Regions from separate parts of the Ruminiclostridium herbifermentans genome, predicted to be linked through region 2. Evidence: riboswitches for the same ligand, from Rfam matches in the RefSeq annotation. Region 2 holds a riboswitch; the other holds the start of a gene.
What was found. Region 2 has a riboswitch for FMN ahead of ribD (bifunctional diaminohydroxyphosphoribosylaminopyrimidine deaminase/5-amino-6-(5-phosphoribosylamino)uracil reductase RibD). Riboswitches for the same ligand answer to the same signal wherever they lie in the genome.

Region 1 (7,659 bases), 1.2 Mb from region 2:
AGGCGATAACGGCTATCTATTGGATCAGGGTGACGCTAAAATAACCCATAAAGAATTGCATGATTATTATATTTCAATTTATAATGAGGCAGTTAATGCAGGAGTTAAAAGCATTATGGTGTCATATAGCAGCGTTAATGGGATAAAAAACCATGCAAATAGAAACCTAATACAAAATGTATTAAAGAATGATATAGGCTTTAAAGGACTGGTTATAAGCGATTATAACGGTATTCACCAATTAAACGGAGATTCTATGTACCAAAAGGTAGTTGAGGCAGTTAATGCTGGTATCGATGTTCTTATGGAAGATACTTCATGGAAAGAATGTCAGGAAGCCTTAATTAAAGCAATAGAAAATAAAGATATATCAGAGGATCGTATCAATGATGCTGTTTCACGAGTACTTAGAGTAAAAATGGAAATGGGCAAATTTGAAAACACAGAAGCTAAAGAAACGGAGTTTATTCTTAGGAATTATAAAAGTAAGCAAATTGCTGAAGAAGCAGTAAGGAAGTCATTAGTATTACTCAAGAATAAAAATAAGGTTTTGCCTTTAGATAAGAATAAAAAAGTAGCTGTGATAGGTCCAGCAGCAGATAATATTGGAGTACAGTGCGGAGGATGGACAAAAACATGGCAGGGCGGTCAAGATGACACAATAAAAGGTCGTTGGATGAGTGGTACAACTATTTTGGATGGTTTTAAAGAAATTGCAAGTAAAAATGGGGGCACAATTATTACAGAAACTGAAAAGTTAAAGGATGCAGATGTTATTGTGGTAGTATTAGGTGAATATCCATATGCCGAAGGCAAAGGTGATGATGATAGCCTCAGCCTAATACGAGGGACAGTACTAGAGGGTAATGAAACTGCACTTAAAGAAGCATATGCAGCAAAAAAGCCGATCGTTGTTATTCTTGTATCAGGAAGACCAAGAATAGTAACAGATGATATAAATAAATGGGATGGTTTTGTTGAAGCTTGGCTTCCTGGTACTGAGGGAGGAGAAATTGCTAAAGTACTGTACGATGAGTACGAGTTTGAGGCAAGATTACCAGTAACATGGCCAAAAGATTCTTCACAGCTTCCAATAACATTGAATAACCAGTCAAATGAATCCAATGTATTGTTCCCTTATGGTTATGGACTTAACATAAAAAAATAAAAAAATGGGTGATGAAGCATACTCTTGTGGAAGTTTTTTATTAGTTATCCACAACAATCTAAAGAGTAATTTTACTTTATTAACAGACTTATACACATTATACACATGCTATTTTGCACAGGATGCTAACATTGACATAATGCGTAAACACTTGATTTGTAGCATGTTTGAAAATTAATACATCACTTTTTTCACATATCCACATATTTAATTGAATGAAATATTGATAAGTTATCAACAGAAAAACGGCAGGGATAGTATAATCCCTGCCGTCTATTTGTTAGATTTTATAAATCGTCATCAATGTCATCGTCATCGAGCAATGCTGAGTCTGGCGAAAGCTTTTTTTCAGCATCTTCTATTTTTTCTAAGTACTCATCAATAAGGTCTACTGCCTCTGACTTACTAAGAGTATCAAAATTAATTTCGCTAATATCATCAGCTAACTGATCAGCTAATTCCTTGATATATTCAATCTGCTGAGGAGTAGCTAATTCAATCATTGTTTTAATGTGATTTTCACACTTTTTATTTGTACAACTTCCATTAACTATTAAAGAACCACATTTACAAAATTCCATAAACAATATCACCCCGCAATTATCGCATTAGTTAAATTATTATTTAGTAGGCTTTAGAATTTTTGACACCTGATAAAAAATAATAAATCAGATATTATATATAATAATACGTGCTATTGATTTCATTGTAAATATATAATTTCTATTTTTTTATTTTTTACCTAATTTAACAGTGTGTTTTTTGCCAAGAACTTATGTATATTAATATTTTAGAATATTTTCTTAGATTTTTCAAACATTGAATAGTGTGGAAATCTAAATTAATAAGTATAAGTACTGTTTGGCAATAATATGAGAAAACCGAGTTATTTATTGGTTATGCGTTCTAAAAGTACACCTATAGACTTATAGATTAAAAGCGTAATAATAGAATTTATACCTGCCTTCATGATGTTGAAGGGTAATATTGCAGGAACGATAAGCTGTTTAACAGTTTCAACCGTCATACCATAAAATAGTGGATTTATAATTAAATTTAATATAATCATTATTACTGTCATAGATAAGCTGCCAAGAATTAGACCTATAATGGCCCCTTTTAAAGTTCTTCTTTTAGAGTAAATACCAGCTGCGATACCAACTAGAGACGAAGTAGCAAAGATATGCATAATACAACCTACCCAGCCACTAGCACTACTGACTGTAAGAGCCTGTATTATTGAAGCAACTACAGTAAGGAGTATACCTGATAGAGGACCATAAATAAAACCTCCTATCAGAATAGGAATGTCGCCAGCATCATATTCTAAAAATGGTGCTAAGGGAAAAGGAAATCTTAATGGAGAAATGATAAGGATGATTGATATTGCAGTTAAAATGCCCATTGTTGTTAGTTTTTTCGTATTATTTTTATTCATAAAAACCTCCTTTAAGTAATAATTTTTGCGTATGTACGGATTGGTAAAAATTCAATTATTGGTGCTTATGAATACCCATTAATAGACCTATAGCAGCAGATTTTAAGATTGCTTACAAATACAGCCCTGTGGGAAATAATCCACAGGGCTTAGATTAAACTTCAATGTAATTCTTCTTCCATCCAGACTGTACTGTCGGCCACGGAATCTCACCGTGTCGGCTTTCGCTCGCGGGCTAATGCAGTATTTGCACATTACCGCCGGTAGGGAATCTCGCCCTGCCCTGAAGATACACAATATATTGTATTTACAAGCGAGATAATATCATAAAATTTTTATAAAGTCAAAGGCAATAATATGAAAATGATTTATATCCTCTATTATCAGAATAGGAAATACGCTATATTTATATTATGTGTTGTTAGTACAAAGAAATATGTGATAAAATTGGAATAAAGAATATAGTATTTTGGAGGATTTTATGAAGGTAAGAAAGGCAATAATACCAGCTGCAGGGCTTGGAACTAGATTCTTGCCTGCTACAAAGGCGCAACCAAAAGAAATGATTCCTATTGTGGACAAGCCGACAATACAGTATATTGTTGAAGAAGCTGCGAATGCAGGTATTGAGGATATACTTATAATTTCTGGTAGAAATAAAAGAGCAATTGAGGATCACTTTGATAAGTCATATGAGCTTGAAGAGGAACTACATAGAAAAGGTAAGCAAGAATTGCTAAGTGAGGTTCAAAGTATTTCAAATATTGCGAACATTCATTATATAAGGCAGAAGGAAGCAAAGGGGCTAGGGCATGCTATTTACTGTGCAAAGTCTTTTATTGGTGATGAACCATTTGCAGTAATGCTTGGCGATGATATAGTCCATTCAAAAACACCTTGTATAAAGCAGCTTATGAATGTTTACTCTGAATATAGAACAACTATTTTAGGAGTTCAAAAAGTACCGCTTCAAGATGTTACAAAGTATGGAATTATAGCTGGGAATCAGATTGATGAGAAAGTATATAAGGTTAAAGGGTTGGTAGAAAAACCTGAGGTTGAGCATGCACCTTCCAATATAGCTATATTAGGAAGATACATAATATCTCCGAGAATATTTGAATTTTTAGAATCAGCTACACCAGGTAAGAATGGTGAGATATGGTTAACCGATGCATTAGAGAAACTAATGGAGAGAGAAGCTATGTATGCCTATGATTTCGAGGGTGACAGGTATGATGTAGGAGATAGAATAGGTTTCCTTAAGGCTACAGTTGAGTTTGCACTCAAGAGAGAAGACTTAAAGGATGAATTTTCGGCATTTCTTAAAAGCAAAATAGATCAATTACCTTAATAATTGATTACATAGATTACTTTTCAAATGTGCTTTATTTTTTTAAGTAAGATTGATATGTAAATGCGCTGGCTATTGCCAGCGCATTTACATATCAAATTTTTATCTATAAATTAAATTACAAAACCATATATCAACTTAAAAAGCTTAGGTTATTAGACTCTAATTAAAGGATTTAAACTGGTATGTAATAGTGTCACCCTTTGTCTTTACAACTACAAATTTTGCAGCACTTTTATTTTTGTCGCTAAATCCTGGACTATTAAAACCAGCAGTGGATATGTACTTAACTCCGCGTTCCATATAGCTTGAATTAGTTGTGCCATAGTAGAATACCCAAACATTTTTGTTAGGGTTCTGCTTTTTATAATCTTCTAGAGTTTCTCTTAAGAGAGCACCTTCTTTAGCATCACTAAAGTCGTCAGGCTTTACTGCAAGAAATACAAACAGGTTATTTCCTTGGAAGGAACTTAACTGTTTTTTAAACCAAAACCATTGATTTGAATCTGTAAGCCTCATACTATTATTATTAAAGGTTTTAAGCTGTATAAGCCTGTTACCATTATTATCAATAGCTTTGTAGCCAGATGTTGTTGATAAAAATGGTACTTTAGTTTTTACAGATAGATTATCAACTTTACCTACAACTACTGATGCATTAAACTCTTTCTTTATTTTAGCTGCAAGAGAATTCAGCATGGATACCTGTGTTTTGTTTTTTTCTTCAGAGTAACCTTCAGACTGTCCGAATACTGAAAAAGTAAAGGAATCAGGACCTGATACAGTACGTTCCTTATAGTATTCGTCTGTTGGAACAGTACTTGTTGTTTCTTTTGAAGCGGCAACTTCAGGATGTCCAGAATAAATCATCGTCAGATTATCAAAATATATATTTCCAGATGCTTTTGTCTTAGTAGCTTCAACCACATATATCTTCGTTATCTTACTTGGAGTGTCCACATCTTCAAGAGATACTTCTAGGAATTTCCAGCCAGTCCATGTTATGCCCTTTGTAAAATATTTATAATGGACCTTTCCATTCTTATCATATACCATAGCGCCTACCCATACAGGTTTTTTTGCGGAACTATAAACCCATAAACCCAATTTTGAAGTAGTAGGGTCTAAGGAGTAACCTCCATTTGGAAGATTAATATAAGCGGCTCTGCTGTTTTGAACATCCTTTGTAAAATCATATGTAAGCTTTGCTGAATAGGGTGCTGACTTATATACATTTGAAGCCTTTGCATAGGATGCTTTTACAGAACTTGAGGATAGATCCAGCTTCATAGTATCCGATTTAAAATCCTCAATAATCTTTTTCTCACCAGGTTGTGCTATTGATACCGGGCAATATACTGAGACGTTTGCAAAGGTAGCTGAAACATATCCAGTACCTTTTTCACCAGCAGTAAAAACATTTGAATCGATAGCTCCAACCTTGTTTGTCACACCCCACTTAATATGAGATGGGTGAATACTTGCACTGAAGCCGTATTTGTCAGTACCTTTTACTGTGAATGTACTTGATTTTCCTGCATAAGTATTTAATTTATTAATATTTAAATCTAATTTAACAGGATTGCTTAATACATTGATTTTACAGGTTCCAACTACGTTTTCACCTAGAGTTGCTGTTACAACTGCTTCTCCAGCTGATGTTGGGAAAAGGGTATTTCCTTTAAAGGTTCCTTCAACACCAGATACTGACCATTTAATTTCATCTTGTTTAATTTCAACAGGGTTTAGATATTTATCAAGACCTTTTGCTGTAAATGCGCGAGAAGTATTTACAAAAACATTTTCTTCATAAGCGGTAACAAGCAGGGAATCAACAGGACCCTTTGGTCCAATAGAAAATATACCAAGAGAAGCGGAAACACCTCTTTCAAATCCCTCTGAAGGAGTATTTACAGTGCTGAGACTAGTTGTTCCGGCAGTTCTTGCAACCATAGTGGTTGAACCACCACCATCAAAGTTAATGGCATTTGTACAACCAAGTTCTTTCATATAAGCTGCTAATTCAGACTGAGTCATACCAAGGCTGGACTTTGATCTGCCATCAACAGTGACAACTTTTAGGGTCTTACCATCTGCTGTAATACCTACTGCTGTCCTAGGAGCCCTTGTACTTGCTGCAGTTGGAAAGTGTGTAAAATTAGTAAGTACATTTCCATCTTTAACAAGAAGAGTCCCTCCTGTGAGCGCCATTTTTAAATTAGATGAATCAATATTTAGAGTGATTTCATAATCAACAGGATCACCGATTTTAAAGTTGTCTGTAAGAACCTTCTGTTGCCCAAATGTAGCCATAACCACGAACCCATTTTTAGGGATATCAATTCCAGGCATATTTTCACGGAATTCTTTGACTATACCGTCTACAACAACCATTTCCATCCAATTAGGGTATTTTTCTGTAACACCAGGTGTCTTGTGACCCCATTTAGAGTCTACTATGTACATATTATTATTATAGAAACCTGTATATCTATTATATGCAGCAATAGGCTTTCTTTCACCGCTTGGTGTTATTAACTCAACTTTTGTATCTAAGTATGTAAATAAAGCATTGTTTAATTCATCTAATGAAAAAGTTGCTAAATCAGTGCTTTTCTTTGAAAGTGCAACATCAAATTCACCTGACGACATAATTGGACCATATACATCACCTGTTTTCATGTCAAAGAAGCTTCCATTTACTGCTGCAACTGCGCCACTGCTTTTAGCAAGATTTTTTACGGTGGAAATACTAGTTACGGAATTATGATTAATTAAGCTATCCACCTTAATGTTTTCATTTGTCAAGTCAACACTGAGGACCTGAGATTCTATCCAGCCACCAGTAGTAAATCGGTGAAATTTTTCTAAAATAAGTCCTGACGTTATGTTTTGCTTTTCTACAGTTTGATTAATAACTTGAAGTGCTGCAATAGCTGTATTACCTGAAGTTAACCATAATGTTGTTAACACCAGCAGAAGTGCCAAACTCTTCTTTATGTATTTATTCATTTATTATTTACCTCCCAACAACAATATGATTAGTAGATCATAAATAGCTGGTCTACGAATTAATTAAGCATAAAAGCGAATAGATATAAAAAACTAAAACTCATAAGTCAAAACTGAAGTGAGTATAATTATTCTCTTAACTTTTTGTTAATGGGTTATGCACAAAAATACTAACTCACAAGGTTGAGTTTATTCATGCCAACCATCAACTTTTGCGCGCTTAATTGCCCCAAAGAGATTGCTTTTTATATCTCTTTTATCTTTTTGAAGTTCATAGATTAAATCTTTGATGTACTGGCGTTTTGTGTTTCCATCATACTTACAAGGGTTTTTTACAATAGGAAACATCCCAGACTTCGCTAAACACTTTATTTGACTTTCCTCAGTATAAATAAGTGGTCTGATGAGGTATAAGTCTTTTTTAGTAAGATAGGTTACTGGAGAAAATGTATGTATTCTACCTTCGTAAAAGGTACTTAGCAATAAAGTTTCAATTGCATCGTCTTTATGGTGACCGAGAGCTACTTTATTGCAGCCTAACTTCTTGGCTACATTATGAAGAGCACCTCTCCTAAGATTTGCGCACATAGAGCAGGGATTTTGCTCCTGCCGAATTTCAAAAACAATTTTACCAATCATGGTCTCTTCTACAGTATAATTCACACCTATCTTACGACAGTAATCGGC
Region 2 (7,659 bases):
TTCACAGATGGTAACCTTCTTATTTATTCTAAAGAAGTTAAAACCGATGTACTAGAATTAAGAAGAAAATATTTCAGACATCCCGTTTCATTACTTGCAGATGTCAAAATAGTTGGTGCTCCTAATTGGGAAGATGCATGTATTATAGATGTTAGCTATTCTGGTATGCGTATATGTTCTGTTGCAAATTATAGTATTGGTAGCATTATTGAGATTAATGTATTTTTAAGTAATAATGTTTCAAAATTTGAAGCATTAATAGTAAGAAAAGCTAAAAACTTCAATAGATTTGAGTATGGTGCAAAAATACTTATTGATAAAAATGATATTTTTGGTATTCACAAAAAAATTTATAATATATTAAGAGAAGAACTCTCTATAATTTATACTTCTTTCGTAGATTATAATGTAAAATGTTTCTCCTTCAAATAATACACGTAATTAGGATTATTGGATTTATAACTCCTAGCATCAAAATGAAATTTTTTGATTGTAAATATTTTATACACCATCAAAAACCACTTGTGGTTATTGTTGCTGGAAAATGCACCTTGTTCGTACATACATTATTTTCGAATTATTACATTTAGCTGCGTGTAAGCGGGGCGTGAGATATTCTCACCTTCTGAAAAGCAAAAAAGTATCCTCCACTTATAGAAGTGAGGGGCATTTTCTTGCATAGTTATATTCTAACTCAAACTTCCCAGTTTGATATACCATTAAAACTTGAAATTTTAGGTAAAATTTTTTATTCATATCTATACTGCTTCCATGCAAAAATAAGTAATACTTTATTAAATATAACATTACATTTTCAACATATTAAAATTTATTATATACAAAAACCTATATACTTTATTTAGAAAGCTAACAACATCAGCATTTCCAAGTTCTTTAGTATATATGAATTTTGAGTTAGTTAATTAAATTTCTTAGATAATTTGAAATCAAATTAGTATAATAATTTGGCAACTTGGAAATTAATTTTTAGATACTTTAATAGATTATTAGTATACTGAATACTTAAGTCATGACCACACGTAAAACGTGTGGTATTTGTTAACACAACAAAGGGCAATAGATTTCCGTAAAAAAATTACGGCAACCTATTACCCATATTATTTCATACTTTTTAATAATCTAAACCCTATGAGTTTCTTTTTTGTTAAGACTCCAACTAACTCATCCCCTGCTGTCATATCTGCTTCAACAAATTAGCCATTTCAATTGCAGTAACTGCCGCATCATAGCCTTTATTGCCAGCCTTTGTGCCTGCTCTTTCTATAGCCTGTTCAATAGTGTCAGTAGTTAGGACACCGAATATTACAGGAACTCCTGTGTCTAATGAAACCTTTGCAATTCCTTTGGATACCTCGCTTGCAACAAAGTCAAAATGTGCTGTTGAGCCTCTGATTACAGCACCTATGCATATTACTGCGTCATACTTTTTTGAAGCAGCAAGCTTCTGTGCAACTAGCGGAATTTCAAAGGCTCCTGGCACCCATGCTGCCTCAATATCCTTTTCATCAGCTCCATGTCTGACCAAACCATCAACCACTCCACCATATAATTTACTGCTGATAAATTCATTAAAACGACCTATAACAACACCAAATTTCAACCCATTTGCTACTAATTTTCCCTCATAAGTTTTTATTGACATTTTTATTCCCCCTGATTTTTAATTGAATTTAAGTCTTTATCAAAGCCACTAAGTATATGGCCCATTTTTTCTTTTTTTGTTTTCATATAAAATTTATTAGCCTCTTTTGGAGCCAGCTGAATTGGAACTCTCTCTACAATTTCAAGTCCATATCCGCTTAGTCCAACAATTTTCTTTGGGTTATTTGTTAAAAGCCTTATTTTTCTTACGCCCAAATCATAAAGAATCTGTGCTCCTGTACCATATTCTCTTAAGTCTGGAGCAAATCCCAATAGCACATTGGCTTCAACTGTGTCCTTGCCTTTATCCTGAAGTTCATAGGCACGTATTTTATTTACTAAACCTATTCCACGCCCTTCCTGGCGCATATATAAAAGTACTCCCCTGCCTTCTTCACTTATCTGATTTAGAGCTGCTTCTAACTGCTCCCCACAATCACATCTTTGTGAGTGAAAGGCATCTCCTGTTAAACATTCGGAATGTACTCTTACCAATACTGACTCATTAGAATTTTTTATATCACCCTTTACCAAAGCAACATGATGCTCACCATTAATAATGTTTTCGTATGCAACAATTTTAAACTCTCCATATTTCGTGGGGAGTTTTGCCTCAGCAGCCGCTTTAATTACCTTTTCTTTATCCCTTCTATAGCTAATTAGGTCAGCAACTGTAATAATTTTAATGGAATGCTTTTTAGAAAATTCCATTAATTCAGGTAATCTTGCCATAGTACCATCATCATTCATTACTTCGCAAATAACTCCTGCTGGATATAATCCTGCAAGCCTTGCTAAATCTATAGCTGCCTCTGTATGTCCTGAGCGTTTTAACACTCCTCCTTCTCTTGCAATCAAAGGAAAAATATGCCCAGGTCTTAGAAAGTCACTGCTCACTGCTTCAGGATTTGCCAATTCCTTTATTGTATTTGCCCTTTCATATGCTGATATTCCAGTTGTTGAATCTTTATGGTCCACTGAAACTGTAAAAGATGTCTTCATAGTTTCGGTATTTATATCCACCATTGGCTTAAGTTCTAGAATACGGGCATGTTCTTCTGTTATAGGTACACATATTAATCCCTTTCCATAGGTAACCATAAAATTCACATGTTCATGTGTCACCTTTTCAGCTGCCATTAAAAGGTCTCCTTCATTTTCTCTGTCTTCATCATCCAAAACCAATACCATTTTACCTTGTTTGATATCCTCTATAGCTTCTTCGATAGAATTAAAACTCATATACTTCCCTCCATTAAACACATAATTGCTGACTTCTGTATCTATTTCATCAATCTATTAACATAAAGCAAGCTTTTGGGGCCTAATTACTTCATGCAATCTTTTCTAGCCAGCTAAACATTAATAATACAAAAAATACTTAAGCAAATCCGTTACTTCTAAGAAAATCAATGGATATATCTTTTTTTGTGCTTTGTATAGTTAAATCTTGCTTGTTTCCATTCAAAAGCTTTTCAACATATTTACCTATAACATCACACTCAACATTTACTATGTCACCGACTTTTAATAGTCCAAGAATAGTGTTTCCTGCTGTATGTGGTATTAATGAAACTTTAAAGGAATTTTCATCAATATAGGCGACAGTAAGGCTAGTGCCGTCAAGTGCCACAGAGCCCTTGTAAATAATATATCTCATTAGTGAATCTGCTGCCTCAACAGTAATCCATATTGCATTATCTTCCCTAACAATGTCTTTAATTATTCCTGTACCATCAATATGACCTGAAACAATATGCCCTCCTAACCTATCTGATAATTTCAAGGCCCTTTCCAAATTTACCTTATCAGATAATTTTAGTCTGCTAAGGCTTGTCATTCTCATAGTTTCAGGCATAACATCAACAGAAAACCATGAGGAATCCAGTTCAACTACTGTAAGGCATATTCCATTTACAGCAATGCTATCGCCAATTTTCACATCCTCAAGAATCTTAGAGCAATTTATTGAAAGCTTTATGGATGAACTTCCATATACTATTTTTTTTACATTACCTATTTCCTCTACAATACCTGTAAACATTATTCTCCTTTCACATATCCCTCTATAAGAATATCCTCGTCAAATCTTTGAATATTTAAATTTTTCAGTGAAATAGCATCCTTCATTAGCCTTATTCCTTCTCCCTCAATAGGAGTTTTTGCATCTATTCCCCCGATTATTTTGGGGGCAATAAAAAACATTACTTTATCAACAATTCCACAATTTAATGCAGCAGCATTTAGGTTGCCTCCACCCTCTAAAAGCACACTGTCAATTTCAAGCTTGTATAATTCGTGCATCAGTTTATTTAAATCTACATACCCTTTACAGCTTGGATTATCAAGTTTCAGAATTTGTACTCCTCTATCTTTAAGCTGCTTTTCCTTTTCATTATCAATTAATGATGTGGTAGCAAGTATTACACCAGATGAAGAATCCACATTAATGACCTGACTATCAATAGGTATTCTCCCCTTACTATCAACTATAATTCTAATTGGATCCCTTCCTCTTCCATTATTTAACCTAGTAGTAAGTGCAGGGTTATCAACAAGCACTGTATTTATTCCGACCATAATAGCGGATACCCTATCTCTTATAACATGTACTTGCTGCCTTGAACTTTCTGATGAAATCCACTTTGAGTCACCGCTAACAGAAGCTATTTTTCCATCTAGTGTCATGGCAGTTTTCATTATTACAAAAGGCATATTTTGACTAATATATTTTATAAATATCTCATTTAGTACTCTAGCTTCTTTTTCAAGAATTCCCTCTATTACTTCAATCCCAGCATCTCTTAACATTTTTATTCCCTTTCCAGATACTAATGGATTGGGGTCTTGCATTGCTATTACTACTTTTTTTATTCCAGCTTCAATTAATTTTAAAGCGCAAGGGGGCGTTTTCCCATAATGTGAGCATGGTTCCAAATTAACATAAATAGTACTCCCTTTTACATCCTGCTTGCTATTATTAATAGCTTCCACCTCTGCATGAGGACCTCCTAGTGCTTGATGATAACCCTCTGCAATAATTTCGCCGTCCCTGACAATTACAGCACCAACTAGAGGATTGGGATTAGTTTTCCCCCAGCCTCCTTTAGCAAGCTGTATTGCCCTTTTCATAAAAACTTCATGCCTGCTCATAATATCCTCCCTTTTCTATTAGGCACAAAAATTATATTAAAGCTTCGGTAGAAAAGCCTTGTTTAAAAATTACTATTGCTTTTTACAGTTCCATTTTAAACATTCAACAAAAAATTGTTTTTTTTATATCTTAACGTACCATGTTAATAAAAATATTTGCATAAACCTCATAAAGTTTCTTACAGAGATTCTCGCATTTTAATAATTCCACTTTAAGCATACCATCAGGTAACCACTTGTAGTTTTTAACTAGAAAACGCACTATTTTCGTACAAGGTATTATTAAAAATGCTAGTGGCCTTATGAATACAAGAAATGTAAACTTAAATTTTCTTACTAACATTTATATAGGCACTACTAAAGCAAAAAAGTGCGTAAAAAACCCTGAAGCGTAAACTTCAGGGCTGGGCAAACTAATAAAAGCAATATATAAGCATAATAAATTCTTCTCTCATCCAGACTATACTGTCGGCTCTGGAATCTAACCAGATCAGCCTTTACGGCTCGCGGGCTATACCGCCGATAAGGAATTTCACCTCTCCCTGAAGAACTAATATTCAGTTTTTAAGTTTTTTATTAAATAACAACACTTTTATAGTAATCTTTATTTCGAATCTAATCAAAACATTTATTCAAATTTACCATTTTTGTATTCTATAGTCAAGGTATTTAGAAATACTCTGCAATATTATTTCCCAAGACATAAAAGCGTAAAAGTTTTCTAGTTTATGCATCCGAAATATTTGTTTACATTTTTATACACCTATGTTAAAATTAACTCAAGTTTGCTGTTTATCAATATATTTTCATTTATTCCTCACATTCTATGAATGGAGGATTCTAATGTCAAAAACTAAAAAAACCCTATTAGCATTAATATTATGTTTTATCACTATTTTTTCAATTCCAATTCAAACTTTGTATGCAAGTTCATCCTTATCCTTTATTTTACTATCAAAATATTCCGCAGTTGTTGATATAGGCAATCAATTTTATATATTTGCACTGACTTCTAATGCTAAAGATCCCACCTGGAAAAGCAGTGATTCAAGTATTGCCTCTGTTAATACTTATGGTTTAGTCACTGCCAAAAAATCCGGAACAGTAACAATTACAGCTAAGATAAAAAATGCAGAAGCCGCTTGTAAGGTTACCGTAAACAAAACAAAAGTCACCCTTAGTAAAACAAGTGCTTCCATTGAGAGAAACCAGACCATAAAGCTTTCAGCAACCACCTCAAACAATTCAAAAGTCACATGGAAAAGTAATAAAAAAAGTATTGCTACAGTTGATGAAAACGGCAAAGTAATTGGCATAAAGCCTGGTGAAGCAACAATAACAGCAACCGCTGACGGAAGCAGTTCTACCTGCAAAATCAAAGTAAAATCCCCCACAATATCGCTTAACAGCACTAGCATTAAATTATACCGCTGTCAGAAATCCAAACTCTCTGCAACTGTCTCTTCTGGTATAAGTCCAGTCTGGAGAACTAACAAAAAAAGTGTTGCTACCGTAGATGCCTTAGGTAATGTGACAGCAATAAAGCATGGAACTGCTACTATCACCGCTACTGTTGATGGTGTGTCAAAAAGCTGCACAGTTGTTGTTGAAAAGCCGACTATAACTTTAAGTTCATCAGAAATAACTCTAAAAGAAGGTACTTCTGCAAAAATAACAGCAAAAGTTTCTTCTGGTTTATCTCCTGTATGGTCCACAAGCAATTCCAATGTTGTAAAAGTAGATTCAACAGGAACAATTACAGCCATTAAGAAAGGTACAGCATACATATACGCATCTGAAGACGGAACTAAAGTAAAGTGTACCGTTCATATAACTAAATAATATGTTCGGTTTTGCCCTAATGCTGCATTTGAGTAACAAATAATGTTATTCACTTTATAATTACAAATTTAGTATAAAAAATACAATTCTAAAAAGATTAAATCTATAAAATTAATTTATATGTTTGTGAGGAATAAATACAGCAAACTAGATTCCATCTGCTTCATTTGAGTATCAATCCTACACTGATTTGCATAATCTAATCTTATCCTACCTCGTTGTAATAGTTAATTCATCAAATCTCTTGTTGTAATCCATTTAGATAAGTTTGTACGAGAGTATCAGCAAGCTTGTACTTCATATTTATCTGCAAGCTTCATAAAATAATGAACACTGTATTTTAATTTATCTCTTAATGCTGGTTTTTTAACTGAATTTTCAGATAATTACTTACTGATATGAGTACAACTTATATATATGGGTTACTAGATTAAAGATATTTGTTTGAATATGTATAAAATTGCCCATCAAAAAAATATTAATATATTCTTAATGGGCAATTCAAGCGGGCAGAATTACATCTTCTGAACATTTACAGCTGATGGCCCTTTTTTATCCTTTATAATATCAAACATTACTGATTCACCCTCATGGATATCCTTATCATTTCCTTTTTCTTTAACTTGCGAATGATGTAAAAATACATCTTCACCTTCATTGGTAGAAATAAAACCATAACCTCTTTCATTATCAAACCATTTAACAACACCTGTGTACATAGCCATATGCAATTCTCCTTATTTCATATTTTTTTCACATTATAGTATTTGTTTTGACTTTATTTTTTATAATGGAGATAATTATAAAAATATCACTTTTATAAAAGCATCAAATTTACTTTAATTTACTTACCTGTTTTTTATGTAGTGAGGAAAAACCATTCTATTGTCATAGAAGACTAGCTATAGAAGCAGTTATTAAGCAATTCCCTGATGTTAAAGTAAAGCATTTGTAATAATTACACTTAGAAAAATTGCTTTTATTTCATAAAAAAAAGAGACA

Region 1: another riboswitch for FMN. It lies ahead of EHE19_RS18640 (ECF transporter S component); the one in region 2 lies ahead of ribD (bifunctional diaminohydroxyphosphoribosylaminopyrimidine deaminase/5-amino-6-(5-phosphoribosylamino)uracil reductase RibD).

What each region holds. Positions count from the first base shown of each region.
Region 1 covers NZ_CP061336.1:4,584,696-4,592,354, reverse strand. The annotation lists gene EHE19_RS18650 (glycoside hydrolase family 3 protein) at 1-1,168, shown strand, start outside; gene EHE19_RS18645 (hypothetical protein) at 1,456-1,749, opposite strand; gene EHE19_RS18640 (ECF transporter S component) at 2,055-2,606, opposite strand; FMN riboswitch at 2,773-2,901, opposite strand; gene galU (UTP--glucose-1-phosphate uridylyltransferase GalU) at 3,088-3,960, shown strand; gene EHE19_RS18630 (phosphodiester glycosidase family protein) at 4,123-6,972, opposite strand; gene EHE19_RS18625 (tRNA 2-thiocytidine biosynthesis TtcA family protein) at 7,162-7,659, opposite strand, start outside.
Region 2 covers NZ_CP061336.1:992,954-1,000,612, reverse strand. The annotation lists gene EHE19_RS04430 (PilZ domain-containing protein) at 1-432, shown strand, start outside; gene ribH (6,7-dimethyl-8-ribityllumazine synthase) at 1,196-1,663, opposite strand; gene EHE19_RS04420 (bifunctional 3,4-dihydroxy-2-butanone-4-phosphate synthase/GTP cyclohydrolase II) at 1,666-2,904, opposite strand; gene EHE19_RS04415 (riboflavin synthase) at 3,044-3,706, opposite strand; gene ribD (bifunctional diaminohydroxyphosphoribosylaminopyrimidine deaminase/5-amino-6-(5-phosphoribosylamino)uracil reductase RibD) at 3,706-4,815, opposite strand; FMN riboswitch at 5,255-5,369, opposite strand; gene EHE19_RS04405 (Ig-like domain-containing protein) at 5,659-6,657, shown strand; gene EHE19_RS04400 (cold-shock protein) at 7,173-7,382, opposite strand.